4 regions of the Streptomyces sp. NBC_00659 genome follow, and region 1 is predicted to be linked to each of the others. Evidence: riboswitches for the same ligand, from Rfam matches in the RefSeq annotation. Region 1 holds a riboswitch; each other region holds the start of a gene.
The links. A riboswitch is a leader RNA that binds a small molecule or an ion and turns the genes downstream of it on or off. The one in region 1 is predicted to bind S-adenosylmethionine.

Region 1 (7,156 bases):
CGGGGAGCCGTCCGGGAGTCGTCCGGGAAACGCCCGAGGGCGGCACCCCCCTTGCGGGAAGGTGCCGCCCTCGGAACGTCAGGACGGTTGATCGACCGGGGTCGATCAGAAGTCCATGTCACCGCCCGGCATGCCGCCCGGAGCACCGCCGGCAGCGGCCTTCTCCGGCTTGTCGGCGATGACGGCCTCGGTGGTCAGGAACAGCGCGGCGATGGAGGCGGCATTCTGCAGGGCAGAGCGCGTCACCTTCGCCGGGTCGATGATGCCTTCGGCGATCATGTCGACGTACTCACCGGTCGCGGCGTTCAGGCCGTGGCCGACGGGCAGGTTGCGCACCTTCTCGACGATGACGCCACCCTCGAGACCACCGTTGACGGCGATCTGCTTGAGCGGGGCCTCCAGGGCGAGACGCACGGCGTTGGCGCCGGTCGCCTCGTCACCCGTGAGCTCGAGCTTCTCGAAGACCGAGGAAGCCTGGAGCAGGGCCACGCCACCACCGGCGACGATGCCCTCCTCGACGGCCGCCTTCGCGTTGCGAACGGCGTCCTCGATGCGGTGCTTGCGCTCCTTGAGCTCGACCTCGGTGGCGGCACCGGCCTTGATGACGGCCACGCCGCCGGCCAGCTTCGCCAGACGCTCCTGGAGCTTCTCGCGGTCGTAGTCCGAGTCCGAGTTCTCGATCTCGGCACGGATCTGGTTCACACGGCCGGCGACCTGGTCGGCGGAGCCGGACCCGTCGACGATCGTGGTCTCGTCCTTGGTGATGACGACCTTGCGGGCACGGCCCAGCAGGTCCAGACCCGCGTTCTCCAGCTTGAGGCCGACCTCCTCGGAGATGACCTCGCCGCCCGTGAGGATGGCGATGTCGCCGAGCATGGCCTTGCGGCGGTCACCGAAGCCCGGAGCCTTGACGGCGACGGACTTGAAGGTGCCACGGATCTTGTTGACGACCAGGGTCGACAGGGCCTCGCCCTCGACGTCCTCGGCGATGATCAGCAGCGGCTTGCCGCCCTGCATGACCTTCTCCAGGAGCGGGAGCAGGTCCTTCACGTTCGCGATCTTGGAGTTCGCGATCAGGATGTACGGGTCGTCGAGGACGGCCTCCATACGCTCCATGTCGGTGGCGAAGTACGCCGAGATGTAGCCCTTGTCGAAGCGCATACCCTCGGTGAGCTCCAGCTCCAGACCGAAGGTCTGGGACTCCTCGACGGTGATGACGCCTTCCTTGCCGACCTTGTCCATCGCCTCGGCGATGAGCTCGCCGATCTGGGTGTCGGCGGCGGAGATGGAGGCCGTCGAAGCGATCTGCTCCTTGGTCTCGACATCCTTCGCCTGCTCCAGCAGGGCACCGGAGACGGCCTCGACGGCCTTCTCGATACCGCGCTTGAGGGCCATCGGGTTGGCGCCGGCGGCGACGTTGCGCAGACCCTCGCGCACGAGCGCCTGGGCCAGCACGGTCGCCGTGGTCGTACCGTCGCCGGCGACGTCGTCCGTCTTCTTGGCGACTTCCTTGACCAGCTCGGCGCCGATCTTCTCGTACGGGTCCTCGAGCTCGATCTCCTTGGCGATGGAAACACCATCGTTGGTGATCGTGGGGGCGCCCCACTTCTTCTCGAGGACGACGTTACGGCCCTTGGGGCCGAGGGTGACCTTGACGGCGTCAGCGAGCTGGTTCATCCCGCGCTCGAGACCGCGCCGTGCCTCCTCGTTGAACGCGATGATCTTGGCCATGTGAAGTGGTCCTCCCGGACGGGGTGGATTGCTCCGGATCGTGCCCGCGCCCGCGACGGACGGCCTGCAAGCCTTGTGGTTCCTTGCCCCACAGGCCTGCGGGCCTCGCTGACCCGATCCAAGTTCTGTCACTCTCACTGGGAGAGTGCTAACGCCAATGATTAGCACTCGACCCCTGCGAGTGCAAGCGCCTCTCACGAAAACAGGGCCGACGGGCGACCTCCGCACGCGCCCCGGAGGTCGCCCCCGCGAGCGGCCTCCACACGGGGGCACTCGCGGGCGCGCGGGCGCGCGCAGGAGCAGGCGGAGGGCCGGCGGAGGACGGCCGGAGGCGGCCGGGGACGTACGAGGGGCCCGCATCCCGGTGGGATGCGGGCCCCTCGTATGTGAGTTGCGTCGGTGGTCGTTCGCGCCCGATCAGACGGCGAGTTTGACCATGTCCGCCTGCGGACCCTTCTGGCCCTGCGAGATTTCGAACTCCACTCGCTGACCCTCTTCAAGGGTGCGGTAGCCGTCCATCTGAATCGCGCTGTAGTGCACGAAGACGTCCGCACCACCGTCGACCGCGATGAAGCCGTACCCCTTCTCCGCGTTGAACCACTTGACGGTGCCCTGAGCCATGCCTAACTCCCCTATTACTGGCCCTTGCACAGATCCACACTTCGCGGATCCGGGTCAGACCTCACCCCCCAACGGTTGGGGGTGTGCGCCGGAACGCGTCGACCGCGGCTGAATGTATCTGTCCAACTGCCCTCTGCAACAGGTCAATCGGACGAGAATTCTGGGCATGGCCGATCAATGATATGCGGAGAATGTGCAAGGATTCGGGGCAAGTCGGGCCCCGCAAATGCCATAAAATGCCCAAAAAGGCGAGCCATTTTGGCTACTTCTTATCGGCCCGCGAACGCTCACTCATATGCGTCCGGCATGAAACCAACATCCAAATTGGAGCGGCTTCCCCAACTCTAGCGCGTTCAACCCAACAGAATTGCCCCCTCCGTTTGTCTCACGGAGGGGGCAATTCTGTGAACGCGCCGTGTTGGGCATTACCGAGGGTAACGATCAGCCTCCGGCGACGGCCGGAATGATCGAAACGCCGACACCGTCCGGAGTCGCCGTCTCCAGGCCCTGCTCGAAGCGCACGTCGTCGTCGTTGACGTACACGTTGACGAAGCGGCGCAGCTTGCCCTGGTCGTCCAGGACGCGCGCGGCGATGCCCGTGTGGTTCTTCTCCAGGTCGCTGATGACCTCGGCGAGGGTCGTGCCCTCGGCCGTCACCTCGGCGGCGCCACCGGTGTAGGTGCGCAGGATGGTGGGGATGCGGACGTTGACGCTCATGATGCGAGGCCAGCCTCTCGGAAGGAGTCGAGGTTCGGGCGGATGGTCGCGGTCAGCCCGGTGTCCGAGGCCACCGCGTCCAGAGTCTTGAGGCCGTCGCCGGTGTTCAGCACGACCGTGGTGAGGGTCGGGTCGAGGAGACCGTTCTCGATCAGCTTGCGGGTGACGCCGACGGTCACACCGCCCGCCGTCTCGGCGAAGATGCCCTCGGTGCGCGCGAGCAGCTTGATCGCGTCGACGATCTGCTCGTCGTTCACGTCCTCCACCGCACCGCCGGTGCGCCGCGCGATGTCGAGCACGTACGGCCCGTCCGCCGGGTTGCCGATGGCGAGCGACTTGGCGATGGTGTCCGGCTTCTGCGGCCGTACGACGTCGTGGCCGGCCTTGTAGGCGACGGACACCGGGGAGCAGCCCTCGGCCTGGGCTCCGAAGATCTTGTAGGGCCTGTCCTCGACGAGCCCGAGCTTGATCAGCTCCTGGAGGCCCTTGTCGATCTTCGTGAGCTGGGATCCGGAGGCGATCGGCACGACGAGCTGGTCGGGGAGCTTCCAGCCGAGCTGCTCGCAGATCTCGTACGCCAGGGTCTTGGAGCCCTCGGCGTAGTAGGGCCGCAGGTTGACGTTGACGAAGCCCCAGCCCTCGCCGGCCGGGTCGCCGATCAGCTCGGAGCAGAAGCGGTTCACGTCGTCGTAGTTGCCCTCGATGCCGACGAGCTCGCCGCCGTAGACCGCGGCCATGACGACCTTGCCCTGCTCCAGGTCGTGCGGGATGAACACGCAGGAACGGAAGCCGGCGCGGGCGGCCGCGGCGCCGACGGCACCGGCGAGGTTGCCGGTGGAGGAGCAGGAGAGGGTGGTGAAGCCGAAGGCGCGGGCCGCTTCGATGGCCTGGGCGACGACGCGGTCCTTGAAGGAGTGCGTCGGGTTGCCGGAGTCGTCCTTGACGAAGAGCTTTCCGGCGTCGACACCGAGCTCACGGGCCAGGTTGTCGGCCTGCACGAGCTTGGTCCAGCCGGGGTTGATGTTGGGCTTGTCCGCCACGTCCGCGGGGACGGGCAGCAGCGGCGCGTAGCGCCAGATGTTCGCGGGTCCCGCTTCGATGCGCTTGCGGAGTTCTTCGGTCTCGTAGGCCGAGAAGTCGTAGGCGATCTCCAGCGGGCCGAAACACTCCTCGCAGGCGAAGACCGGGCCGAGCGGGACGCGGTGCCCGCATTCGCGGCAGGAGAGCGCCGCGGCCGGGCCGAGGTCCACCGCTTCGGCGGAGTTCGTGGTACTTGCAACTGTCTGCGCAGCCATGGAGGCGAGGCCCTTTCCTCATCTTCCTCACGACGCACTTCGCCGTGAGACGGATTTGGCACCTTCCCGAGCCGGGAGCCTCGCGACGCGATCGACATCGATCGGTACGAGACCGGCTGGAGGGTTGCCGGGGCTTCATCGGGCCGTATCCCTCTGCCCCTCTGGATGAGCGGTATTTGATTGTTGAACCGTTGAACGCGATACGTACCGACGATCCAGGACATGCGATGGTCATCCGCGTTGTTCAAGACTGTAACCGAAGGCCAGGACAGTTGAGATAGTCGTCCGAACCGCGAGACGACGGCAATCGATCTGCCGCTGGCCGCAGCGGGCACGCCGATGAGAGCGTGTGATCAGACAGTGAGGAGCCGCAGACCGTGCTGAAAGACGTCGAAAGCTGGCTGAGCACACGCTCCTGGTCCGTGACCGACCGCCCGCTCCACAAGATCATGGCCGCGAAACGCATCACGGGATCGACGGTCAGTGTCGTGCTGCCCGCGCTCAACGAGGAGGAGACGGTAGGCGAGATCGTCGCGATCATCCGCCACGACCTGATGCAGCAGGTGCCCCTCGTCGACGAGATCGTCGTCGTCGACTCCGGCTCGACCGACCGCACCTCCGCGGTCGCCGCCGCCGCGGGCGCGAGAGTCGTGCACCGCGACGACATCCTCCCGCGGATCCCGGCCGTGCCCGGCAAGGGCGAGGTGCTGTGGCGGTCGCTCCTCGTCACGAGCGGGGACATCGTCTGTTTCATCGACGCGGACCTCAAGGAGTTCTCGTCCGACTTCGTCTCCGGGATCGTGGGCCCGCTGCTCACCGATCCCGGCGTCGACCTGGTCAAGGCCATGTACGACCGGCCGCTGGGCGGCGCCTCGGGACAGGGCGGCCGGGTCACGGAGCTGATGGCCCGCCCCCTGCTGAACATGCACTGGCCGCAGCTCGCGGGCTTCGTCCAGCCGCTCGGCGGCGAGTACGCGGCCCGCCGCTCGCTGCTCGAACAGCTCCCCTTCCCCGTCGGCTACGGCATCGAACTGGGCATGCTGGTCGACGCCCTGCACCTGGTGGGCCTGGACGCCCTCGCCCAGGTCGACGTCGGGGTGCGCAAGCACCGCCACCAGGACGGCCAGGCACTCGGCCGCATGGCCGCCGCGATCTACCGCACCGCCCAGCTCCGGCTGGCCCGCGGTCACCTGATCCGCCCCGCCCTCACCCAGTTCGAACGTGGCCGGGACGGTTTCCAGCCGCGCACGTACTCGGTGGACACCGAGGAAAGGCCGCCGATGAGCGAAATCTCCGAGTACCAGCGGCGCAGGGCCGCGTAGACCGGCCCTGACGGCCGCGATCACATACGGCCGAAGGGGCGCGTTTGAGCGTTTCGACACGGGGCTAGGTTTCGAGGCATGGCTTCAACGCATGGTGCCCACAGGATTCTGGTCGCCTCCAACCGCGGCCCGGTCACCTACGAGGTACGGGAGGACGACTCGCTGCACGCCAAGCGCGGCGGCGGCGGCCTCGTCTCGGGACTCTCGGCGATCGGGCCGGACGCGGGCGCCCTGTGGGTGTGCTCGGCCCTCGGCGACGGCGACCGGGAGGCGGTCCGGCGCGGGGTCGGCGAGGACGGCGTACGGATGCTGGCCATCGACGCCGGGGTCCACGCCGACGCGTACAACGGCATCGCCAACTCCGTGCTGTGGTTCGTCCACCACCTGCTCTACCAGACCCCGCTGGAGCCGGTCTTCGACGCGGAGTTCCGGCGCCGGTGGGAGTCGTACCGGACCTACAACCGGGCCTTCGCCGAGGCACTGGCCGAGGAGGCGGCCGAGGGCGCGGCCGTGCTGGTCCAGGACTACCACCTGTGCCTGGTGCCCGGGATGCTCCGCGAACTGCGCCCCGACCTGCGCATCGGCCACTTCTCCCACACCCCGTGGGCGCCCGAGGACTACTTCCGGATGCTCCCCGACGACATCCGCGCGGAACTGCTGGACGGCATGCTCGGCGCGGACCGCGTGGCGTTCCTGACCCGGCGGTGGGCGACGGCCTTCACGCGCTGCGTGGAGACGGCCGCCCCGGACCGCTACCGGGTCGCCACGTCCCCGGAGGACCGGCCGGAGATCGAGCACCTCGACGGCACCCCGCCCGGTCGGACCCTCGTCGGTGTGCACGGCCTCGGCGCCGACGCCGAGTTCCTGCGCGAGCGCTCGCACCGGGCGGACGTCGGCGAACGGATGGCCGCGCTGCGCGAGGAGATCGGCGCCGGCCGCAGGACGATCGTGCGCGTCGACCGGACCGAGCTGTCCAAGAACATCGTGCGGGGGCTGCTGGCGTACCGGCAGCTTCTCGACGACCACCCCGAGTGGCGCGAGCGGGTCGTCCACGTGGCGTTCGCCTACCCCTCGCGGCAGGACCTCGCGGTGTACCGGGACTACACGGCCGAGGTGCAGCGCGTCGCCGACGAGATCAACTCCCAGTACGGAACGCCCGGTTGGACCCCGGTGGTGCTGCACGTGAAGGACGACTTCGCGCGCTCGCTCGCCGCCTACCGGCTGGCCGACGTCGCCCTCGTCAACCCCATCAGGGACGGCATGAACCTCGTCGCCAAGGAGATCCCGGTCGTCTCCGACGAGGGCTGCGCGCTGGTCCTGTCACGGGAGGCCGGGGCGTACGAGGAACTGGGCGAGGACGCGATCTCCGTGAACCCGTACGACGTGACCGGTACGGCGCGGGCGCTGCACGAGGCCCTCGTCATGCAGCCGGGCGAACGAGCAGAACGCACCAAGCGCCTGGCCGCCGCA
Region 2 (7,156 bases), 3.8 Mb from region 1:
AGTCGGTGCGAGGCAGCCGCCGCCATCCGCCGTCGGCTCGCAGTTCCAGCCGGGCCACCGGATTCCGGTGGCCGATCACCTGGACCGCGCACCAATAGCGGCTGGACCCGGTCTTGTAGCGGAGCGCGACCGTGCCGGAATCGCCGGGGCTCAGCAGCTTCCACGTGATAGGGATCCGGCCGGCCGCGGGGTTCGCGAGCCGGGCGAACGCCTGTGCGCTGAGGTCGAGCTGCCCGGGGGCGCAGCCCGTCGGGCATTCGTTGGTGATCCGGACCGTGACGGTCGCGCCGCCGGCCGCGCGCACCAGTACGTAGGCCCCGCACGCCTTGGACGTCTCGTAGTCCGTGTGGTTCATCGCCGCCGTCATGAGATCGCCGCTCGGACCGTAGGAGCAGGCGCCGTCGCCGGTTCCGGCGTCGTACGTGGTCGCCACTCCCCGGTATCCGACCCCCGGGCGGATCCGTCCCGCCAACGAGGCCGTCGTCGCCGTGGTCCGGGAGGCGTCCGGGGCCGAGGGCCGCGCCGACGCCGTGGAGGGGCGGGCCGTCTCGGTCGGGGAGACTGCCGAGCCGGGCGGCCGGGTCACGGTGGGGGACGCCGATCCGGCCGAGGACTCCCGGCCGGGAGCCGCGGTCCCCAGGGAACCGGCGGCGGTCGAGGCCGCCGGGTGTCCCGTGTCGGCCCGGTGGCCGGGCCGGAACGCCACGGTCAGACAGACCAGGGCACCGGCCGCGACCAGAGCGACCGGAGTGAGCGCCCACAGCGTCCGCCGACGTGCACGCCGTCGCGCGGCCTGCCTCGTTTCCTTCATGCGCATTCCGTTCGGAGGATCGAGCCGGTGATGTGTCGATCAGTGGCCGCCGGAAGCGAAAAGGTTGCCGCCCGTTCCCCGGAGATCTCTCCTGCGGGCCGCGCGTGGACGGGGTCACGTCGACCGCATGCGGCGGATCCGTTTCCGGCCCAGGGCCTGACCCGGCACCTCGACGAGGTGATGGGTCAGCGCTGCCAACGGCAGCAGCACGGCGAGGAACGCCGCTTCGAGTACGGGACTGTCGCGGCGGTGCCGGCCGAGCACACTGTCGCTCACCGCCAGCAGGGCCGGATGCACCAGGTACACCGAGTAGCTGACCGTCCCCAGCCAGGTCAGCGCGCGCGGAAATCTCCGGCGGCGCAGCGCGAGGGCCACGCCGAAGGTGAGTACGGCCAGCAGGAACGCGGTGATCCAGCCGCGCCGTGCGAAGTGGGCCGCCGCGCCGTGCTCGTACGCACAGCCCACGGCGCAGATCAGCACGACGGCGGCGGCGCGGGCCGCGCACGGCCAGGTGATCTCCCCGCTTTCCGCCCGCCGGACGGCGGTACCGAGGAATATCACGGCCAGGATCACCAGGCCTTCCCAGAGGGGAACGGTGCCGTTGAAGGGGACCAGGACCAGCGCGAGGACGCCTCCCGCCACGGCCCCCGGCACACGCAGCGCGGACATCGTGGAACTCCCGCAGAGGACGGCGAACGCCAGCGCCGTCGTGGTGAGCGCGACGAGCGGGCCGGTACCGATCGCGGAGGAGAGCGCCGACGCCTGCGGCACGAACGCCGCCGTCGCGCTCACGGCGGCCAGCGCTCCCAGAGCCACCGCGACCGTCGCCGAGCGCCGGTGCAGCCGGACCGTGAACAGGGCGACGACCAGCAGGTAGAACGCCAGCTCGTACGACAGCGTCCACAGGACGAGGACGACACTCGGTGTCCCCAGCAGTTCCTGGAGCAGGGTGACGTGCGCGACGGCCACCGTGACGGGATTCCGCCCGTCGAAGCGAGCGCCCAGATGCGCGACGCCCAGCAGATCCAGCGCGAGGACCGAGCCCACCACGGCGGCCCACAGCGGGTAGACGCGAAAGGCCCGCCCGATCCAGAAGGTCCTCACACAGCCGCGGCGCTCGAGCGAGGCGGGGACGACGTAGCCGCTCACCAGGAAGAACACCATGACGCCGTACCGGCCGATGTTCAGCTGGGGCAGCAGCTGCTCACGGAACCCCGCCATGAAGGCGTACGACGAATGGTCGATCGCCACGAGGAGCGCGGCGAGCCCGCGCAGGGCGTCCAGCCAGCCCAGCCGCGGGGGACCGGTGGAGCCGCCGGGCGCGAGTGGACCTGACGCCGGGGACGGCCGGTGTGACAGCGGCCGGGGAACGGGAGGTGCGGGTTCCATGATGGTGCCTGCCTGGACCGGGTCCTGTGGGGTGACGGGTGCGCCGGGCCGGCCGGGAAGCGGGCACGGGGGAGGGGCGGCCCGGTCCGCGGCTTGCCGGCGCTCGGCTCGCGAGGCCCTGGAATCCACATCGAAGTGCGGACACGCCGCGGCGCGGTACGGGACACGCCCTGAGGAGACGACTTTCGCCGGGATTGCCTACGCGCCGGTCGGCCGCGTGTTCCGGCGAGGCGTAGGCCGATCGGGTTGCGGAGCCCGTCGTGGATCCGTCGCCAGGGTCTGCCCTAGGCGTTGCCCGGCGTCGTCGGCTTCACGTGGACGCAGGGCTTGGTCCGGCTTCTGGCGGCCTGGGAGGAGAGCCGCGGCGGAGAGCGGTGGCATCGGGCATGCGTCGTATCCGGGGATGCGACAGAGTGATGCCATGGGCCGCCTATGGATGACCTGGTCGCTCGAGGGTGTCGGATCGGCCGGCCAGAACGTCGCGGACGTCGAGGCGGCCTGCCGGGCCCTGATCGGCTCCGTGGAGCGGTCCCGGCGTGCCTTCGAGGTACCGGAGCCGTGGGAGGAACTCCGCGAGTCGGCGCTGCTCCTCCAGGAGCAGATTATGGGACCGGGGCGCGAGGTCCTGGAACAGGGCCGGCACTGGGCCTCCACCCTGAAGGGCGTGAGCATTCTGCTGGTTCCGCGCGAGTGATCCGCGCGGCCGCCGGGCCGGTGTTTCCGGCCCGGCGTTCGCCGTCCGCGCGAGGCACCGTCCGCCTGCCCGGCAGGCCCGGTACCGGCGGGAGCGTCAGACGTCCGCCGACAGGGGCACCGCGTCACACCCGTGCCGGAAGGCGGGGTGATCGCCGAGTCGGCGCACGTAGTCCAGGAGCCGGGGACGCGAGCGGAGGGCGTCGCAGGGGCCCAGCCCGGTGAGAGCCGTCCATACGTCCACGTCCGCCGCCGTGAGGGAGTCGCCCAACACGTAGGAACTCGCGGCGAGTTGACAGTCCAGCAGATCCAGAGCGGCCGCGAGCTCCGAGGCCGGGGCGGACGGGGTGACATCGCGGTCGAGCAGATCGCGGAGGGCTTCGATGTCGGCGGCGAGGGACGGAGGGCAGAGCGCGGAGGGGCTCGTCGTGGTGTGACCGGAGAACAGTCCGGCCAGATCGCGGAGGATGGCGGGCGGGTGGTTGCTGACGATGCGTCCGCTCCACCGGTCGCACAGGGCGGGAGCGGTGAGCGGTCCGTCGAAGTGATACTCGGTGGCCTCGTAGGCGCGGCGCAGTGAGGCGAAGGCGTCGGGTGTCCGCGCGGGGTCCGCCAGAAGCGTGGTGGCGACCGAGTCCCGCAGGCCGAGCAGTTCGAGGGTGATGGCGATACGCAGCGAGAACGGACAACTCCGCGACAGATACAGCTCGTAGCGGTGTGGAGCCGGGTAGAAGCCGCCGGCGAGACCGACACCGATGCGGCTGTCGACGCGGTGGGGGAGGACGGACGGTGTCGCCGCCGGCTGGAGGCGAAGGGCCGAGGGGAACGAAATCTGCTCACAGGGGCGTGCGTCGGCAGTGCTGGACGTGCGCGAAGCTGTCTCGGGCATGACTCTCCCTGGGGGAAGAAGGAAGCCACCGCCGCTTTGTGGGCACCGGCGGCCGAATGCGGATTGACTGCGCTGGTCGCACCGGTCCGGATCGCACGGACCGGCAGCGGATCAGTAAGCGCTGGAGACACGCAACAGATCGATGTGCAGGCGCCTCGTCAAGCCGTTCCTTGGCATTCCCACCGGTCCCGACTCCGGGGCTCGCGAGACGCGAGACCACGCTTGCCCCGCCGCACCGGCGGGACCCGGTCGTCACCCGGGGCACCCCGTCGCGGTGGAAGGGTTGCCTGTCAGCGGGCCGGGGCCGATGACCGACGGAGCGGGCTGACCCGCACCGTGGGCGCTGACAATCGTGACCGTCCATGCCAGTCTCGGTGCGCCCTGTTGTGCCGTCAAGGAGGCCGCACGCGCGGTCTCACCTGGTGGTCACCCGCATTGACATTGTTTTCGGGGCGGGCCTAACCTGCGGCCCACCACAGGATGCCTTTTCGGCCGGAGTAGAAATGGTGACGGCGATGCACACAGCTGACGGGACGGCCGCATGGCGGCGCCTCGGCAGCGATGTGCTGTGCGCCGACCGCTCCGTGGACCTGCTGCGCGTCAACAGCGCCCTCTGTACGGGCATGTGTCGCTCCCTCAGCCGGGGCTGACCGCCTCTTCGGGTCTTTGACGACCAGGGGCTGACGGCTCTTCGAGTCTTCGACGACCACCGCTGTCGCGGTGTGTCCTTTCCCGTCCAGCCCCCGTTCCACGTGTGCCCGCGCCTCGCCGCGTACTGAGCCGTCCCGCTCGGCTTGGCGCTGCCGCTCCGTGGTCCGGGGTGTCCGAATCCGCTGGAGCTCTCCATGAGTCAACCTCCCGGCAGCGCTGTGTCCTTGGGAACAGCGACGCCCGCCGAGGCGATCCCCCGTACCGACTTCCCCGCCGCGCCCAAGCCTCTGGCGGCCCAGCGGGTCCTTCCGCTCCGGCGTCCCGGCCGCTGGATCATCACGGCCGTCGTGCTCGTGCTGGCCGCCCAGATCGCCCACGGCCTGGTGACCAACCCCTTCTACCAGTGGGATCGGTTCCAGTACTGGTTCTTCCGCCCCACCATTCTCGACGGCCTGCTCATCACCCTCGAAGTGGCCCTCTACAGCGCCGTGCTGGGCCTTCTCGGCGGTATCGTGCTGGCTCTGGCCAGGCTCTCCCGGAGCCCGGTGCTGCGCGCGGTGAGCTGGGTCTACACCTGGCTGTTCCGGTCGGTGCCGCTGATCGTGGTCCTGCTGTTCCTCTACAACTTCAGCGCGCTGTACCAGACGTTGAGCGTGGGCGTTCCGTTCGGGCCGGCCTTCTTCACCTTCGACGAGTCCCGCCTGGCCACCGACATGGCCGTCGCCGTCGTAGGACTGAGCCTGAACGAAGCGGCGTACGCCTCCGAAGTGGTACGCGGCGGCGTTCTCTCCGTCGACCAGGGCCAGCACGAGGCGGCCTCCGCCCTGGGACTGCCGAAGCGGTACCAGTTCGCGAAGATCGTCTTCCCGCAGGCACTGCGCTCCATCACCCCCAACTACGTGAACCAGCTGATCGGCCTGATCAAGGGCACCTCGCTGGTCTTCTACGTGTCCCTGCTGGACCTGTTCGGCTCGGTGCAGAGCATGGGCAGCACCTACCCCGGCGACATCGTGCCGCTGCTCCTCGTGGCCACCGCCTGGTATCTGATCCTCACCAGCGTCGTGTCCGTCATCCAGTTCTACGTCGAGCGGTACTACTCGCGGGGCGCGCTGCGCACCCTGCCGCCGACCCCGTTGCAGAAGGCGCGGAACGCTCTGCGTGACGTGCGGGCCCGGTTCCGGAGGGAGACGGCGATATGAGCGGCGAGACCCATCTGACGACAGTGAGGACTCGGACGGCCCAGGCCGCCGACGCGACGGAAGCGGCGTCGACCTCCTCCGCCCCGGCGGCGGACGCCGCGGCGACCGCCGAGAGCGCCGGAGCGCTCCAGGTCGAGCCGGCCGCGGTCGAGGTGCACGATGTGCACAAGTGGTACGGAGCCCAACGGGTGCTGGACGGTGTGGAGTTGACCGTTCGGCCCGGCGAGGTGACGGTCGTCCTCGGCCCGTCCGGCTCCGGAAAGTCCACCCTCCTGCGGGTGATCAACCACCTGGAGAAGCCCGAGATCGGCCATGTGAGCCTGAACGGTGAGCTCATCGGCGTACGCAGGCACGGCGACCGTCTCAAGGAGCTGAGCGAGCGGGCCATCCTGGCCCAGCGCAGCCGGATCGGGTTCGTGTTCCAGAACTTCAACCTCTTCCCGCACCTGACCGTGCTGGACAACGTGGCCGCCGCTCCCGTGGCGACCGGGCGGCTGTCCAGGGCCGGGGCGCGGGAACTGGCCCGCGATCTGCTCGCCCGGGTGGGCCTGGCCGACAAGGCGGCCGCCTACCCCCGGCAGTTGTCGGGCGGTCAGCAGCAGCGCGTGGCCATCGCCCGCGCGCTCGCCCTGCGTCCCGGAGTCATCCTCTTCGACGAACCGACGTCGGCGCTCGACCCCGAACTGGTCGGCGAGGTCCTCGCCGTCATCAAGGATCTGGCCCACAGCGGCACCACGCTGGTCATCGTCACCCACGAGATCGGCTTCGCCCGCGAGATCGCCGACCGGGTGGTCTTCATGGACGGCGGCCGCATCGTCGAACAGGGCCCGCCCGAGCAGGTGTTGGACCATCCGCGAGAAGCGCGCACCAGAGAGTTCCTGAGCAAGGTGCTCTGACCGCTTCCTCTCGACGCGCAGCGAGACACCTCTCGCAGAGGTGCTCCTGCCTCACCGCCCCGACCCGCGGCGGGGCGGCTCTTCCCCGATTCGGCGGCCCGCCGGGCCCGTTCCCCCACATCTCTCACCGCACACCCGACAAGGACAGCCATGCCCACCTTCAGTCTGAACCGCAAGGCCCTCCGCGGCGTCGCCGCGACCGCCGCCGTCGCCTCCCTCGCCGCCACTCTCGCCGCGTGCGGGGGAGACAGCGACGCCGCCACCCGCACGCGGACCGACGCGGCCGGAACCGTGACCGTGGGCGCGCTCTCCAACGGGGCCGCCAAGGAGACCGTGCTGAAGGTCTCCGAGGTGAAGTCGATCAGCGATGAGCTGCCCAAGTCCGTAGCCGAGAGAGGCACGTTGGTGGTGGGGATCGGCGCACTGCCCGCCGGGTCCCCGCCCTTGAACTTCGTCGGACAGGACCAGAAGACGCTCACCGGCAGCGAACCCGACCTCGGCAAGCTGGTCGCCGCGGTCCTCGGGCTGAAGCCGGTGGTGAAGAACTCGACCTGGGAGAACCTGTTCGTCGGCGTCGACAGCGGCAAGGTGGACGTCGCCTTCTCCAACGTCACCGACACCGAGGAGC
Region 3 (7,156 bases), 1.6 Mb from region 1:
CGGGGCTGCCGCCCCACGAGCACCGCATCCAGGACATCGACGAGCGGGCCGCCAGGCGGTCCGAGCGTCTGGTGGCCATGCTGTTCGTGCTGTCGATGGTGGCCACCGTCGGCTTCATCGCCTCCTACGTGGCGATCCCGAACGACAAGTCGGTCTACGTGTTCCCGCTCGGGCACATCAGCGCGCTGAACTTCGCGCTGGGCATGTCGCTCGGTGTGGCGCTGTTCGCGATCGGCGCGGGCGCGGTCCACTGGGCCCGCACCCTGATGTCCGACGTGGAGATCGCCGACGAGCGCCACCCGATCGAGGCGGAGCCCGCGGTCAAGGCCAAGGTCCTGGCCGACTTCAAGGAAGGCGCCAAGGAGTCCGCGCTCGGCCGCCGCAAGCTGATCCGCAACACGATGTTCGGCGCGCTGGCCCTGTTCCCGCTCTCCGGCGTCATGCTGCTGCGCGACCTCGGCCCGCTGCCCGGCACGAAGCTGCGCCACACGCTGTGGTCCAAGGGCAAGCTCCTCGTCAACATGAACACGAACGAGCCGCTGCGTCCCTCGGACCTGGCCGTCGGCTCGCTCACCTTCGCCAAGCCCGAGGGCCTGGAGGAGCACGACGAGGACTTCCAGAAGGAGATCGCCAAGGCGGCCCTGATGATCATCCGGCTCCAGCCGGAGGACATCAAGGACAAGCAGGAACTCGAGTGGTCCTACCAGGGCATCGTGGCGTACTCGAAGATCTGCACCCACGTCGGCTGCCCGATCTCCCTGTACGAGCAGCAGACGCACCACGCGCTGTGCCCGTGCCACCAGTCCACCTTCGACCTCTCCGACGGTGCCCGGGTCATCTTCGGCCCGGCGGGTCACGCCCTGCCGCAGCTGCAGATCGGCGTGAACGCTGAGGGCTACCTCGAGGCGCTCAGCGACTTCCAGGAGCCCGTCGGTCCTGCATTCTGGGAGCGCGGATGAGCACTACCACCACCTCCGACTCGCGCTCCTCGCGCGAGAAGGCACCCGCCGGTGAGCGGGTGGCCGACTGGGCCGACGGCCGTCTGGGGATCTACTCCCTGGCCAAGTCCAACATGCGCAAGATCTTCCCCGACCACTGGTCGTTCATGCTGGGTGAGATCTGCCTCTACAGCTTCATCATTATCATCCTCACGGGTGTGTACCTGACCCTGTTCTTCCACCCGTCGATGAACGAGGTGGAGTACCACGGCAGCTACGTCCCGCTGCAGGGCCAGCTGATGTCCGAGGCGTTCAACTCGACCATGCACATCTCCTTCGATGTGCGCGGTGGTCTGCTGATCCGGCAGATCCACCACTGGGCGGCGCTGATCTTCCTCGCGGGCATGTTCGTGCACATGATGCGCGTGTTCTTCACGGGTGCGTTCCGCAAGCCGCGTGAGGTCAACTGGGTCTTCGGATTCCTGCTGTTCGTCCTCGGCATGTTCACCGGGTTCACCGGTTACTCGCTCCCGGACGACCTGCTCTCCGGCACCGGTGTCCGCTTCATGGAGGGCGCGGTCCTGTCCGTGCCGATCGTGGGCACGTACCTGTCGTTCTTCCTGTTCGGCGGCGAGTTCCCGGGCGGCGACTTCGTTGCCCGCTTCTACTCGGTGCACGTGCTGCTGCTGCCGGGCATCATGCTCGGCCTCGTGGTGGGCCACCTGATCCTGGTCTTCTACCACAAGCACACGCAGTTCGCGGGCCCCGGCAAGACGAACAACAACGTCGTCGGCATGCCGCTGCTGCCGGTCTACATGGCCAAGGCCGGAGGCTTCTTCTTCCTGGTCTTCGGTGTCATCGCGGTCATCGCGGCGATCGCCTCGATCAACCCGATCTGGGCCATGGGTCCGTACCGGCCGGACCAGGTGTCCACCGGCGCCCAGCCCGACTGGTACATGGGCTTCTCCGAAGGCCTGATCCGTGTCATGCCGGGCTGGGAGATCAACCTCTGGGGTCACACGCTCGTCCTGGGCGTGTTCATCCCGCTGGTGATCTTCCCGCTGGTCCTGGTCGCGATCGCGGTCTACCCGTTCATCGAGTCCTGGGTCACCGGGGACAAGCGCGAGCACCACATCCTGGACCGCCCGCGCAACGTCCCGACCCGGACCGCGTTCGGCGCCGCCTGGATCAGCTGGTACTTCGTCCTGCTCGTCGGCGGCGGCAACGACATCTGGGCCACGCACTTCCACCTGGCGATCAACTCGATCACCTGGTTCGTGCGGATCGCGTTCTTCGTCGTGCCGGTGCTCACCTTCATGGCCACCAAGCGGATCTGCCTCGGCCTCCAGCGCCGGGACCGGGACAAGGTGCTGCACGGCCGCGAGTCGGGCATCATCAAGCGCCTGCCGCACGGTGAGTTCATCGAGGTCCACGAGCCGCTCAGCCAGGACGCGCTGCACACGCTCACCGCGCACGAGCAGTACAAGCCGGCCGAGATCGGCCCGACGGTCGACGAGAACGGTGTCGAGCGCAAGGTCTCGGGCGCGCAGAAGCTGCGCGCCAAGATGAGCGAGGGCTTCTACGGGGAGGAAGGCCAGATCCCCAAGCCCACCGTCGAGGAGTACAAGGAGATCACGAGCGGCCACGGCCACCACTGATCCCCGGCTGTTCGCCACGGCTGGAGCCCCGTCCATGACATGGACGGGGCTCTTTGCCGTCCCCCGGGCTGGATAGGGTGGACTCACCCGGTGCTGCGGGGCGATCCACCCCGCGTCACCCACGACCCGTGTCACCCGCGACCGCGTGACCCACGAACCCAGGAGCGACCATGAGCGCTGTGAACCCCGCTGGAGGCGACACCGCGGCGGGCCGTTCCTGGCCCGCGGTACTGAACGGCCTGCTCGAAGGCCGCGACCAGAGCGCGGACGACACGGCCTGGGCGATGGACCGCATCATGCGCGGCGAGGCGACCGACGCGCAGATCGCCGGGTTCGTGGTGGCCCTGCGGGCCAAGGGCGAGACCGTCCAGGAGATCACCGGACTCGTCCGGGCGATGTACGAGCACGCCAATGTCATCGAGGTGCCCGGACACACCGTCGACATCGTCGGAACGGGCGGCGACGGCGCGAAGACCGTCAACATCTCCACGATGTCCTCGATCGTGGTGGCCGGCACCGGCGCCAAGGTCGTCAAGCACGGCAACCGGGCCGCGTCCTCCGCGTCCGGGGCGTCGGACGTCCTGGAGAAGCTCGGCGTCAATCTCCAACTGCCGGTGAGCCGGGTCGCCCAGGTGGCCGAGGAGGCCGGGATCACCTTCTGCTTCGCGGTCAAGTTCCACCCGGCGCTGCGTCATGTGGCGGCGGCCCGCGGTCAGTTGGGCATCCGGACCACCTTCAACGTGCTCGGTCCGTTGACCAACCCGGCGCGCGTGAAGGCCCAGGCGGTCGGCGTCGCCGATCCCCGGATGGCGCCGATCGTGGCGGGCGTGTTCGCCGAGCGCGGCAACTCCTCGCTCGTCTTCCGCGGCGACGACGGCCTCGACGAGCTGACCACCACCGCGGGCTCCCACGTCTGGGTGGTCCGCGACGGCAAGGTCACCGAGGAGCGCTTCGACCCCCGCGACGTCGGGCTCGACATCGTCCCGGTGGAGGCCCTGCGCGGCGCCGACGCCTCGTACAACGCCGAGGTCGCCCGGCGCGTCCTGGACGGCGAGCAGGGGCCCGTACGGGACGCGGTCCTGCTGAACTCGGCGGCCGCCCTGGTGGCCCTGTCGCCGACCGGCGCGCCGCTCGCGGACCAGCTCCGCGCCGGAATGGCGAAAGCGGCCGAGTCGATCGACTCCGGCTCCGCGAAGCGCACCCTGGAGCGCTGGGTGGCCGCCAGCAACGCCTGATCCACCGGTGACACGGAGCGAGGCGCAGTCCAGAATCCGGACTGCGCCTTGCGCGTGGAAGATCCTCTGGCAAGATGCTGTATCAGGTCATGAGTGACAGTCATCAGGCCCCGGCCGACTGTCCGGCAACCCTCCGTCCGTGGCGGGGTGCCCCGGGTGAAGACCAGGTCGTAGGCAGCGAGGCCTACGGCAAGCGCGGACCCCTCCCGCCCGTCGGGCGGATGCAACCAGGGGTCCTGGTCGTTCGAGGGAGCCTTCTGTGAGCAAGCGAATGCGATAGGGCGTAGAGCCCCGCCTCCGCACACCCTTTTCACCTTTTCCCGCGCCGAGCCCAGCCCTGCCTCCGGGCGGCCGGCTCGCGCGGTGATCCCGCCTGCCTCTCACAGGAGCTCGCCATGTCTGTCTCCACCGTTGCCGCCGACCAGTCCGTTTGTGCCCCTCTGGCCGTTCTGGGCCGGGATGTGACCGTCCCGCTCGTCACCGGCGGCGAGGTGACCTACGCGGCCCTCGACTACGCCGCCAGCGCGCCCGCCCTCCAGCGGGTGTGGGACGACGTGGCCGCGTACGCGCCCTACTACGGCAGCGTCCACCGGGGCGCCGGCTACCTCTCGCAGCTCTCCACCGACCTCTTCGAGAACGCCCGCAGGACCGTCGAGGAGTTCCTCGACTGCCGCGCCGGTGACCAGGTGGTCTTCACCCGCTCCACCACCGACTCGCTCAACCTGCTCGCCGCCGCGCTCCCGGCCGACTGCCAGGTCTTCGTCTTCGAGACCGAGCACCACGCCTCGCTGCTGCCCTGGCGCGACGCCCGGGTGACGTACCTGAATGCCCCGCGCACCCCGGGCGAGGCCGTCGACACCCTGGAGCACGCCCTCGCCGCCCGTGACCCCTACGGACCGGCCCTGGTCTGCGTCACCGGCGCCTCGAACGTCACCGGGGAGCTGTGGCCGGTGCGGGAGCTGGCCGCCGCCGCGCACGCCCACGGCGCCCGCATCGTCCTCGACGCCGCGCAGCTCGCCCCGCACCACCCGGTGTCGGTCCAGGACCTCGACGTCGACTGGGTCGCGTTCTCCGGGCACAAGCTGTACGCGCCGTTCGGCTCCGGTGTCCTCGCGGGCCGCTCCGACTGGCTGCGCGAGGCCGACCCGTACCTCGCGGGCGGCGGCGCCAGCCGCAAGGTCACCCGGCGCGCGGACGGCGGCGTGGACGTGGAGTGGCACGACAGCGCCGCCCGGCACGAGGCCGGCTCGCCGAACGTCATCGGGGCCTACGCGATCGCCTCGGCCTGCAAGGCGCTCACCGAGGAGGGCTTCGACAGCCTTCTCGCCCGTGAGCGGCACCTGATCCGCACCGTCCGCGCGGGCCTCGCCGAGGTCCCCGAGGTCCGGGTCCTCTCCCTCTTCGGTGACGACGCCCCGCGGGTCGGCGTCATCTCCTTCGTCGTCGAGGGCTGGAACAGCTCGCACTTCGCGGCCGCGCTCTCCGCCGAGTACGGCATCGGCGTCCGCGACGGCCTCTTCTGCGCCCACCCGCTCGTCCGCACGCTGCTCGGCAGTGCCCCGGAGACCCAGGGGGAGTGCGGAGCCCCCGAGGCGGCGCCCGGGGAGAAGTCCCTCAACGCCATCCGCGTCAGCTTCGGCGCCGGTACCCCCGACGAGCACGTCGAGCGCTTCGTCCGCGCGGTGCGCGAGCTCGTCAGGGACGGCGCGCGCTGGCAGTACCGCACCGAGGACGGCCGCTGCGTCCCCGCGGTCTGACGCCCGCGGCGGCTTCGCCCGGAGGCGGTGCCGCGTCGGTCAGGAGTCGAGACCGATCGCGAACGCCGCCTCCAGGTCGTGCTGGGAGTACGTACGGAACGCCACGTGCGTGTCCGTCGCCTCGACGCCCGGGATCTTGCTGATCTTGCCGGGGATGACGTCGGCCAGGTCGTCGTGGGCCTGGACCCGGACCATGGCGATCAGGTCGTAGGTACCCGTGACGGAGAAGACCTCGCTGACGCTCTCCAGGGACGCGATCGACTCGGCGATCTCGGGGATCCGGTCCACGCTGGTCTTGATGAGGACGATCGCGGTGATCACGGCTGGTTCTCTCCCTAGGGGGCCGCTGCTGGGGATCTCACCCTACTCGCGGTCCACCTGGCCCGGCCGCTCCACCGGGGGCCCCGGCAGCACCCCCCGAACGGGCGCGAGCGGCCTTCGGGGCCGGAACCGCGCCCACGCGTAGACGAAACCCAGGGAGAAGCCCACGAGGTGGGCCAGATAGGCGACTCCGGGGCCCGGGGAGCTGCGGCCGGCCGCCAGCCACTGGAGCGTGAACCAGAACGGCAGCACCACCCAGGCGGGGAACCGCAGCGGCAGGAAGAACAGGAACGGGAAGAGACTGGTCACCCGGGCCCTGGGGAACAGGTACAGGAACGCGCCGAGCACCGCGGAGATCGCCCCGGAAGCGCCGACCAGGGACTGCTGCGAGGTCGCGTTGGCGGCGGCGTAGCCGAGCAGGGCCAGATAGCCGCAGCCCAGGTAGAAGAGGGCGAACTCCAGATGGCCCATGCGCTCCTCGGTCATGAGCCCGAAGACGTAGAAGAAGAGCATGTTGCCCAGGAGATGGAGCCAGCTTCCGTGGATGAACAGGGCGGTCGCGGGGGTGAGCGCCTCGCCGGGTGCCCCGCCGAACAGGGCCGTCGGCACCACGCCCCAGCGGCGGAAATAGGCCCGCTGCGCGACCAGCAGCTCGTCCCCGGTGCCGTACGCGGGATCCAGACCCGAGGCGGGACCGATCACGAAGATCAGACAGCACAGGACGATCAGCGCGTACGTCACCGGCGCCGGCCGGCCCCGCAGCGCCCTGCCGACCGTCGCAATCCAATTGCCGATCATGGTGCAGAGCATGACGTAACCGCACCGATGCACACGGACCGCCTCGCCGCCGCGGACGGCCGAGCGTCGAGTACCCGCCAGGCCGTAGGGTTACGAGCCATAGCACCGGGAAACCGGCGCCGGACGGACACGAGAAGGAAAGCGGCTGCCCTATGACAGTTCCCCTGCCCGACGCCAAGACCCGGTGGCGCTGTGCCCTCTGCGGCAACCTCACGCGTTTCGACGTGACCCGTTCGTCGAAGGTCGTCGAGTATGTGCACCTGGACCTGGCCGGTGAGCCCAAGGTCGAGGAGCGCGAGGTGGTCAGTGAGACCATCGAGTCGGTGCGGTGCCGTTGGTGCAACGCGGTGGATCAGGTCGAACTCGTGGACAGGCCGGGCGCCGGCTCCTGAGGGAGCGGGCCCCGCACGGATATTGGGGTGAACGGATGGTGGAGACCACGGGTGGGG
Region 4 (7,156 bases), 4.0 Mb from region 1:
GACGACGAGGTTCGTCGTCACGAAGATCAGTGCGCCGAACGCCACCACCCCCTGGACCACCGGGATGTCCTGGGCCGTGACGGCCGCCGCGGTCACGCGGCCCAGGCCGTCACGGGAGAACACCGTCTCGACGACGACCGAACCGGCGATCAGCTGCCCCACCAGCAGTCCGGCGACCGTCAGCGCCGGCAGGGACGCGTTGCGCAGCGCGTGCCGCAGATGGACCCGCCAGCGGCCCGCGCCTTTCGCGCGGGCGGTTTCCACATACGGCTGGTCGAGCGCGGTGAGCAGACTCTTGGCCAGCACCTGCGCGATCAGAGCGCCGGTCGGGACCGCGAGGGTCAGCGCCGGCAGCACCAGCCCCTTCAGCCCGTCGTTGCCGAACGCGGGGAACCAGCGCAGCCGGAAGGAGAACGCCTCGACCAGCAGGAGCCCCACCCAGAACGTCGGGACGGACACTCCCAGCGGCGGCAGCGACAGCAGCAGCTGCCGCAGCCAGCGCCGTGTGGTGTACGTGGCCGTCACCGCCAGCCCGCCGCCGAGGACCACCGCGAACAGCAGTGCCGAAGCCGTCAGTTGGAGGGTCTGGGGCAGCGCGTCGGCCAGTGTCGAGGCGACCGGGCGGCCGGTGGCGACCGAGTTGCCGAAGTCCCCGCGCACCGCGCGGCCGAGGTACTCGGCGTACTGCGTGAGCACCGGCTTGTCGAAGCCGTACTCGTGCCGCAGGGCGGCGATCTGCCGGGGATCGACCTGCCCCGAGTCCATTCCGGCACCGGCCATCGCGGTGACCGGGTCGCCCGGCAGGTAGTCCAGCACCAGGAACGACACGGTGTACGCCGCCCACAGCACCCCGACCGCCTGCGCGAGCCGTTTGAGTACATAGCCGCGCACGGGTCAGCCGATCCAGGTGTCGTGCAACTGGATCCGGCTGGAGGCGTCGAAGGCGAGGCTGTGCACCTTCGTGGACAGGCCCAGCTGGGTCTGCAGTTCCACCACCGGCACGTTGTAGGCGTCGCGCACGATCGACCGCTGTGCCTGGGTCACGAGTTTGCTGCGCCCTTCCGGGTCGGTGGTCGCGGCCTGCGCGGACAGGGTCCTGTCCAGGCCGCTCGCCGGCACGCGGTAGAAGTTGGCCAGCTTCGTGGAGAAGGAGCTGCGCAGGATGTCGGGGTCGGCGCGGGTGATGTTCCCCCATGTCGCGTCGAATTCGCCCGACTGCTGTGTCGGTGTCAGCTGGGTGAGCTGGAGCTGCTTGAGGGTCACCTGAACCCCCACAGCCTTCAGTTGCTGCTGTATCAACTCCAACGCGGGTTGGTTCGTGGCCGCGTTGGGAACCCAGTCGATGGTCAGGTTCAGCTTCTTGCCGTCCTTGGTGCGCGTGCCGTCGCCGCCCGCCTTCCAACCGGCTTCGTCCAGCAGGGACTTCGCCTTGGCCGCGTCGAAGGCGAGATCCGGGGCGAGGTTGGTGTAGTCGGGCGTGGTGTGTGCGAGGACGCTGGTCGCTGCCCGGGTGCCGGTGGGGAAGACGGTGTCGGCGATCTGCTTGCGGTCGACGGCGGCCAGGATCGCCCGGCGGACCCTGGCGTCCTTCAGGAGGGGCCGCGCGTTGTTGAAGCCGAGCCCGAAGACGATGCCGGGGTTGGCCCGCCTCTGGAGGGTGACCTGGCCGCCCTTGAGCGCCGCCTCGTCGGCCCGGCCCACACTGCCGATCGCGTCCACCTGGCCGGAGCGGAGACTGCCGGCGCGCACGCCCGCTTCCGGCACGACCTTGAACACGAGCTTGTCCAGGTACGCCTCGCCCTTCTTGTTCCACCGTGAGGAGCCCCAGGCGTAGCCGCGGCGCTTGGCCAGGGTGACCGACTGGTTCTGTACGTACTGCTTGAGTACGAAGGGTCCGGATCCGATGACCCCGTCGCTGCACTTCTGCTGCGGTGACCTCTTCGCGCTCGCCGACGACTCGATCCCCAGGGAATGTGTCGAAGTCGCCTGCAGGAACTGGGCGTTGGGCTGTTCGAAGGTGACCTTGACGGTGAGCGGGTCGACCACCGTGGTGCTCTTGACGCCGCTCAGGTAGCCCTCGGCCAGGGTTCCCAGGACACCGAGATGGGGCACCGCGTCGAAGTTGTCCTTGACCACCTGGGCGGTCAGCGGGGACCCGTCGCTGAAGGTGACACCCGAGCGCAGGTGGAAGGTGAAGGCGGTCGCGTCGGCACTGATGTCCCAGCTCTTCGCCAGCCACGGCACGATCTTGCCGGTCCTGGGGTCCTGGTCCGTCAGGGAGTCCACGACCTGGCGCACCGAGTAGATGGTGTCGTTGCTGCCGACCTGCTGGGGATCCACACAGCCGGCGTCCGATCCCACGGCGAAGGTCAGGGTTCCGCCGGAACGCGGCTTGCCGTCACCGGCGCCGGAGCCGCCGGTGCCCGACCCGCAGGCGGTCAGCAGCACGCTGGTGGTGAGAAGGGCGGTGAGCGCCGCCCATCGGGGAGATCTGAAGTCCGGAAGTGCTCTCACGGAGGGTTCTCCTCATGGTGTCGCCAGGCACGGGACACCGCGCGGGGCACGGCCACGCACAGGGGTGCGGGCCCGGTCGGCGCGGTGCCGTGACGGGGGGAATGCCCTGCGGACAGGGGCCAGGCGGAAGGTGGATCCGAAGGATCAGGAGGAAGCGGGACCCGGGCGGGGACACATACCCCGATCGCTGGTCACGGACGGGGACCCTCGGCGGGCAGGCCCGTCAGCGCTCCGCTGCGGAAAGGGCCGTCAGGCCTGACAGAAGCAGCTGGTCGAGCGCTTCAGATCGATGTGGCGTCGGCGCGCCAGCCGGGAGAACACCATGGCGACGGAGAAGGAGGCACGAGGGTCACCACTGTGTCGCATAACGGTCCTCCCCCCATCTCCGGCCCCGGTCATGGGGCCACGCGCTTGCGCGGATCGTCGCTGATCCCGCCGGGCTTTCACCTGGAGCACCCCACCGCGCGGGAGGGTTGCCGGTCAGCAAGCCAGGGCTTGACGCTGACACTCGATGCCGTTCGTGATCGTACGGAGCGGTTCTGACGTACGTCAATGGCGGCACCGGACTCCGCCGGAGAGCACGGGCCGACCGCCGTCATGTCGGGGACACGGGGTCGGCCGCGGTCGTGTCGGGGACACGGGCCGGCCGCCGTCACGGCGGGGGAGAGCCGGCGTTCAGGAATTGACACCTTCGCGCCGGCCCGCCGGTCAGGTGCGGGACCGGCGAGTCGCGGCCGCCACGCCAACCGACTTGCCTGGACGCCTGGTTCACCGGCACGGATGCCCCGTTGACGCCCTCCGCCCCGTGTGCTTTCATCCCGCCATGCCGATGTCGGAGCCACTGACCCGCCGCCGCGCCGTGGACCTCGTCCGCGTCGCCGCCACGCTGTGTCGGACGACCGGCTGATCACGCGCTTCCGCGAACTTCCGCTCCGGACAAGCCGGTCGAGCATGCAACGACCGCCCGCGCGTATGCCCGCGCCGACTTGTGCCGAGCCTCTCGTTCTTCTCGCCCCGTTATGACGAGGACCCGCCATGCCTTCGCCCGCCCCCGCCGGCCGCCGCTACGAAACCGAGTACGACCGCCGCAGGCTGCGCCAGTGGCTCGCTGGTGAGGCCAGAGCCGAGGGGGTCACCCGCCGTCGGCTGCTCACCCTGCTCACCGCTGCCGCCGCCGGAACCGCACTCGGCACCCCGGGGCCCGCCCACGCCGCCGACACACCGATCGTCAAGCCGCTGCCCGCCGAGTGGTTCATCGCGCGTGGCACCAACGCCGAGACCCGATGGGAGGCGCTGCGCGGAACCGGCCACCACACCCCCAACGACCTGTTCTTCGTGCGCAACCACACCGCCACACCCGTCCTGAACGCCGACGACTGGCGGCTGCGGCTGTGGGGGAGCGGGTTGCGCGGCAACCACGGCGAGGACCGTCCGGTGGAGTTCGGTTACGACGATCTGCGCGCACTGCCGGCCGTCACCCGGACAGCGTTCGTGGAATGCGCCGGGAACGGCCGCTCCTACTACACGACGCAACAGGGGGAGACGGTCACCGGCACCGCGTGGACCCTGGGAGCGATCGGCGTCGCACGCTGGCGCGGAGTGCGGCTGGGCGACGTGCTGCGCAGGGCAGGGCTGTCCCCGCGCGCCGTGGACGTGCAGCCGCGCGGTCTGGACGCCGAGTACGTCAGCGGCGGCGAGAGCCTGGGGCGGGTACGACGTCCGCTGCCGCTGGCCAAGGCCCTGGACGACGTCCTGCTCGCGTACGAGATGAACGGCGAGTCGCTTCCGTACGACCACGGCTATCCGGTGCGGGTGTTGGTGCCCTCCTGGGTGGGGATCGCGTCGATCAAGTGGGTCGGCGACATCGAGGTGTCCGCACAGCCGCTCTACTCGCCCTGGAACACCACCTTCTACCGGCTGTTCGGCCCCGCCTATCCCGAGGGCGGGAGTGCTCCGCTGACCCGGCAGGCCACGAAGAGCGCCTTCGAGCTGGCGAGCGGGGCCACGTTCACGGCCGGAAGCAGGCACGTCCTGCACGGGCGGTCATGGTCGGGGGCGGGAGGCGTCGCCAAGGTCGACGTCAGTACGGACGGCGGTGCCAACTGGCGGCCCGCGCGGCTGCACGACCGGCCCCGGGCCGGCACCTGGACCCGGTGGTCCCTCGATTGGCGGCCCGACACACCCGGCGCCACCCAGCTGCTGGCGCGCGCCACGGACACAGCCGACCGGACCCAGCCGGACACCGCCGTACCGAACACACAGGGATACCTGTTCGGCGCGGTGGTACGGCATCCGGTCAGCGTGGTGTGACAGACGGCGGTCCCGGACGGAGCCGGTGGCGCCGAAGGCCAGGGCGAGAGCGTCCCCGCTCTACCGCCCCCACCGCCCACGCCCCGCACCGTCAGGTGACCCGGCGGACAGGAACGTCGGCACCCCGCCGTCCTGTCACCCCGACCCGTGGGGCAGCACGGGCAGTGCGGCCAGACGGCGGTGCAGATAGCCGCCGCCCCAGGCCAGCTCGTTGAGCGGCACCGCCGGCTCCAGCCGTTGCCAGCGGCCGAGGATGACGGTCAGGGCCACCGTGAGCTCCAGGCGGGCCAGCGCCGATCCGGGACAGTAGTGCGGGCCCAGACCGAACGTCAGATGACGGCCGGCGGTGCTGCGGTCCGGGTCCAGCGTGCCGGGGTCGGCATGGCAGCGCGGGTCGTGGTTGGCCGCCGCCACGGAGAGCAGGACTCCGCTGCCCGCCGGAATGACCGTGTCCCCGAACCGGACGTCCTCCAGCGCCACCCTCTTGGTGCTGAAAGGGCCCGGGGTGTCCCAGCGCAGCAACTCGTCCACCGCGCGCGGAATCCGCGACGGCTCCTCCCGCAGGGAGTCCTGTACGTCGTGGTGGCCCAGCAGCGCCACCACGCTCATGCCGATCGCCTGCACCGTGCTGTCGAAGCCGGCCAGCAGCAGCATCGCCAGGAGGGAGGCGACCTCGTCCTCGGTCGCGCCGCCCTGCTGGCGCCAGGCCGCGAGGACGCGCGAGACGACGTCGTCACCCGGAGCGGCCGCGCGGCGGGCCATCTCGCCGCGGACGAACGCGTCGATATGAGCCACGCTCTCCTCGACGGTGCGAGCGGAGCAGCCCGTCTTGTCCGCGAGGAGCGCCACCGGTGCGTACAGCGCGGCCCGCTCCTCCTCACGCACCTCGAACACCTCGCACAGCGACCGGAACGCGAACGGGCGCGCGAAGGCGTCCATCAGCTCCAGCGGCCCCTGCCCCCGCGCCGCGTCCGCCGCGTCGAGCAGTTCACCGGCGGCTTCCTCGATGCGCTCCCGGTGGGCGGCCATGCGTGCCGGGGTGAGGGCCGGGGTCGCCAGACGGCGGATCCGCGTGTGGTCCGGCGGATCGTAGTTGACCAGCGTCACGTCCAGCGCGCGTCGGCGCACGCCGGGGTCGGGAACGTGGCCGCCGCTCAAGGACAGGCGGGGATCCAGGAACCCGGCCCGCACATCCTCGGCACGGGTCACCAGCCAGGCCGGCCGTCCGGCGGGCGTCCTGATCCGGGCCACGGGACACGTCTCCCGGATCTCGGCCAGCGTCTCCTCCGGACGGGCCAGGAATCCGGCCCCGAGCGGCTCCGGCAGCCGCTGCCGTCCTGTTGCCGCGGGCTGGGCGGACGGCGCGGGCCGGGGGGACGGCGCGGCCGTGACGACGGGCTCGGTGTCCATACGGAGGCGTCCTCTCGCGGTCGCGGAGCGTGCGGCGGCCACCGTAGGAACGGCCGGTTGCCCGCCGGTTCGCGACCGGTGCGATTCCGGTATGCGGCCGACGCGGCGCCACCTCGCCGACGCGGCGCCACCTCGTCGGCGACACCCCCGAGATGCCATCGCCCCGCCCCAGTAGCGGGAGCGACCGTCCGAACCCCGGATCAGCCCCACGGCCGTCTCCGTCGCGGTTCCGGCCGGCCGCCATGGGCTGAGCCCACGCGCCCACCAGGGGTTTCACCAGGGGCCAACCGGCGGTGAACCGGTGTCGAACCCCCTCCTCCTAGCTTCCTGCCGGTCGGCGCACCGCTGCCGTCCGTCGTCCCGAACGCCCGTCGTATGGAGGACCATCATGGCCGAGAACGTCGAGCCCAACGAGGAGACCACCGAGACGCCCGCGGAGGAGACTCCCGAGGTCGTCGCGCACGCCGCGTCGAACGTCGCCTGGTGCGGGGTGCACCAGGAGTCCGCCGTCGACGAGCCCGAAGTGGTCGCGCACGCCGCGTCGAACGTCGCCTGGTGTGGCGTGCACCAGGAGTCCGCCGTCGACGAGCCCGAGGTGATCGCCCACTCCGAGGAGGGCGAGGACACCCCCTGGTGCGGCGTCCACCAGGAGCACAACGCCTGATCGGCTCACCCCCGGCGCGGTCCTCCCGGTCGCGGTGGCGCCTGACACCGCCGCGACCGGGCCGCGCCCGCCCTCCAACTCCCGCCCCCGCTCCGGAGGTTGCCGTGCCCGGTACGCAGTCCGTCGCCGTCCCCGCCGCCGGGGCCCGTCTGATCCAGGCCGGCAGGGGGTGGTGGTTCCTGGGCGCCGGCGGATACGCACTGATGCGTCCCGGCCAGATTGAGCCCGACGGCACCCTGCGGCCCTCCGCCGAACGCT

Region 2: another riboswitch for S-adenosylmethionine. It lies ahead of OG410_RS42505 (putative leader peptide); the one in region 1 lies ahead of thrC (threonine synthase).
Region 3: another riboswitch for S-adenosylmethionine. It lies ahead of OG410_RS12735 (aminotransferase class V-fold PLP-dependent enzyme); the one in region 1 lies ahead of thrC (threonine synthase).
Region 4: another riboswitch for S-adenosylmethionine. It lies ahead of OG410_RS01965 (ABC transporter substrate-binding protein); the one in region 1 lies ahead of thrC (threonine synthase).

The regions. Positions count from the first base shown of each region.
Region 1 is NZ_CP109031.1:4,527,535-4,534,690, forward strand. Features, by position in the region: gene groL (chaperonin GroEL) at 106-1,731, opposite strand; gene OG410_RS19550 (cold-shock protein) at 2,149-2,352, opposite strand; gene OG410_RS19555 (MoaD/ThiS family protein) at 2,794-3,069, opposite strand; gene thrC (threonine synthase) at 3,066-4,364, opposite strand; SAM riboswitch class I at 4,380-4,536, opposite strand; gene OG410_RS19565 (glucosyl-3-phosphoglycerate synthase) at 4,742-5,686, shown strand; gene OG410_RS19570 (alpha,alpha-trehalose-phosphate synthase (UDP-forming)) at 5,765-7,156, shown strand, end outside.
Region 2 is NZ_CP109031.1:766,042-773,197, reverse strand. Features, by position in the region: gene OG410_RS03165 (expansin EXLX1 family cellulose-binding protein) at 1-811, opposite strand, end outside; gene OG410_RS03160 (acyltransferase family protein) at 926-2,200, opposite strand; gene OG410_RS03155 (hypothetical protein) at 2,637-2,894, shown strand; gene OG410_RS03150 (glutathione S-transferase C-terminal domain-containing protein) at 2,991-3,782, opposite strand; gene OG410_RS42505 (putative leader peptide) at 3,894-3,959, opposite strand; SAM riboswitch class IV at 3,996-4,140, opposite strand; gene OG410_RS03145 (hypothetical protein) at 4,298-4,432, shown strand; gene OG410_RS03140 (amino acid ABC transporter permease) at 4,628-5,632, shown strand; gene OG410_RS03135 (amino acid ABC transporter ATP-binding protein) at 5,629-6,528, shown strand; gene OG410_RS03130 (transporter substrate-binding domain-containing protein) at 6,679-7,156, shown strand, end outside.
Region 3 is NZ_CP109031.1:2,919,901-2,927,056, reverse strand. Features, by position in the region: gene qcrA (cytochrome bc1 complex Rieske iron-sulfur subunit) at 1-959, shown strand, start outside; gene qcrB (cytochrome bc1 complex cytochrome b subunit) at 956-2,596, shown strand; gene trpD (anthranilate phosphoribosyltransferase) at 2,767-3,831, shown strand; SAM riboswitch class IV at 3,917-4,033, shown strand; gene OG410_RS12735 (aminotransferase class V-fold PLP-dependent enzyme) at 4,227-5,588, shown strand; gene OG410_RS12730 (Lrp/AsnC family transcriptional regulator) at 5,628-5,909, opposite strand; gene OG410_RS12725 (rhomboid family intramembrane serine protease) at 5,952-6,707, opposite strand; gene OG410_RS12720 (hypothetical protein) at 6,860-7,099, shown strand; gene OG410_RS12715 (NYN domain-containing protein) at 7,135-7,156, shown strand, end outside.
Region 4 is NZ_CP109031.1:489,573-496,728, reverse strand. Features, by position in the region: gene OG410_RS01970 (ABC transporter permease) at 1-891, opposite strand, end outside; gene OG410_RS01965 (ABC transporter substrate-binding protein) at 895-2,514, opposite strand; SAM riboswitch class IV at 2,917-3,030, opposite strand; gene OG410_RS01960 (sulfite oxidase) at 3,550-4,824, shown strand; gene OG410_RS01955 (cytochrome P450) at 4,960-6,234, opposite strand; gene OG410_RS01950 (hypothetical protein) at 6,623-6,898, shown strand; gene OG410_RS01945 (radical SAM protein) at 7,003-7,156, shown strand, end outside.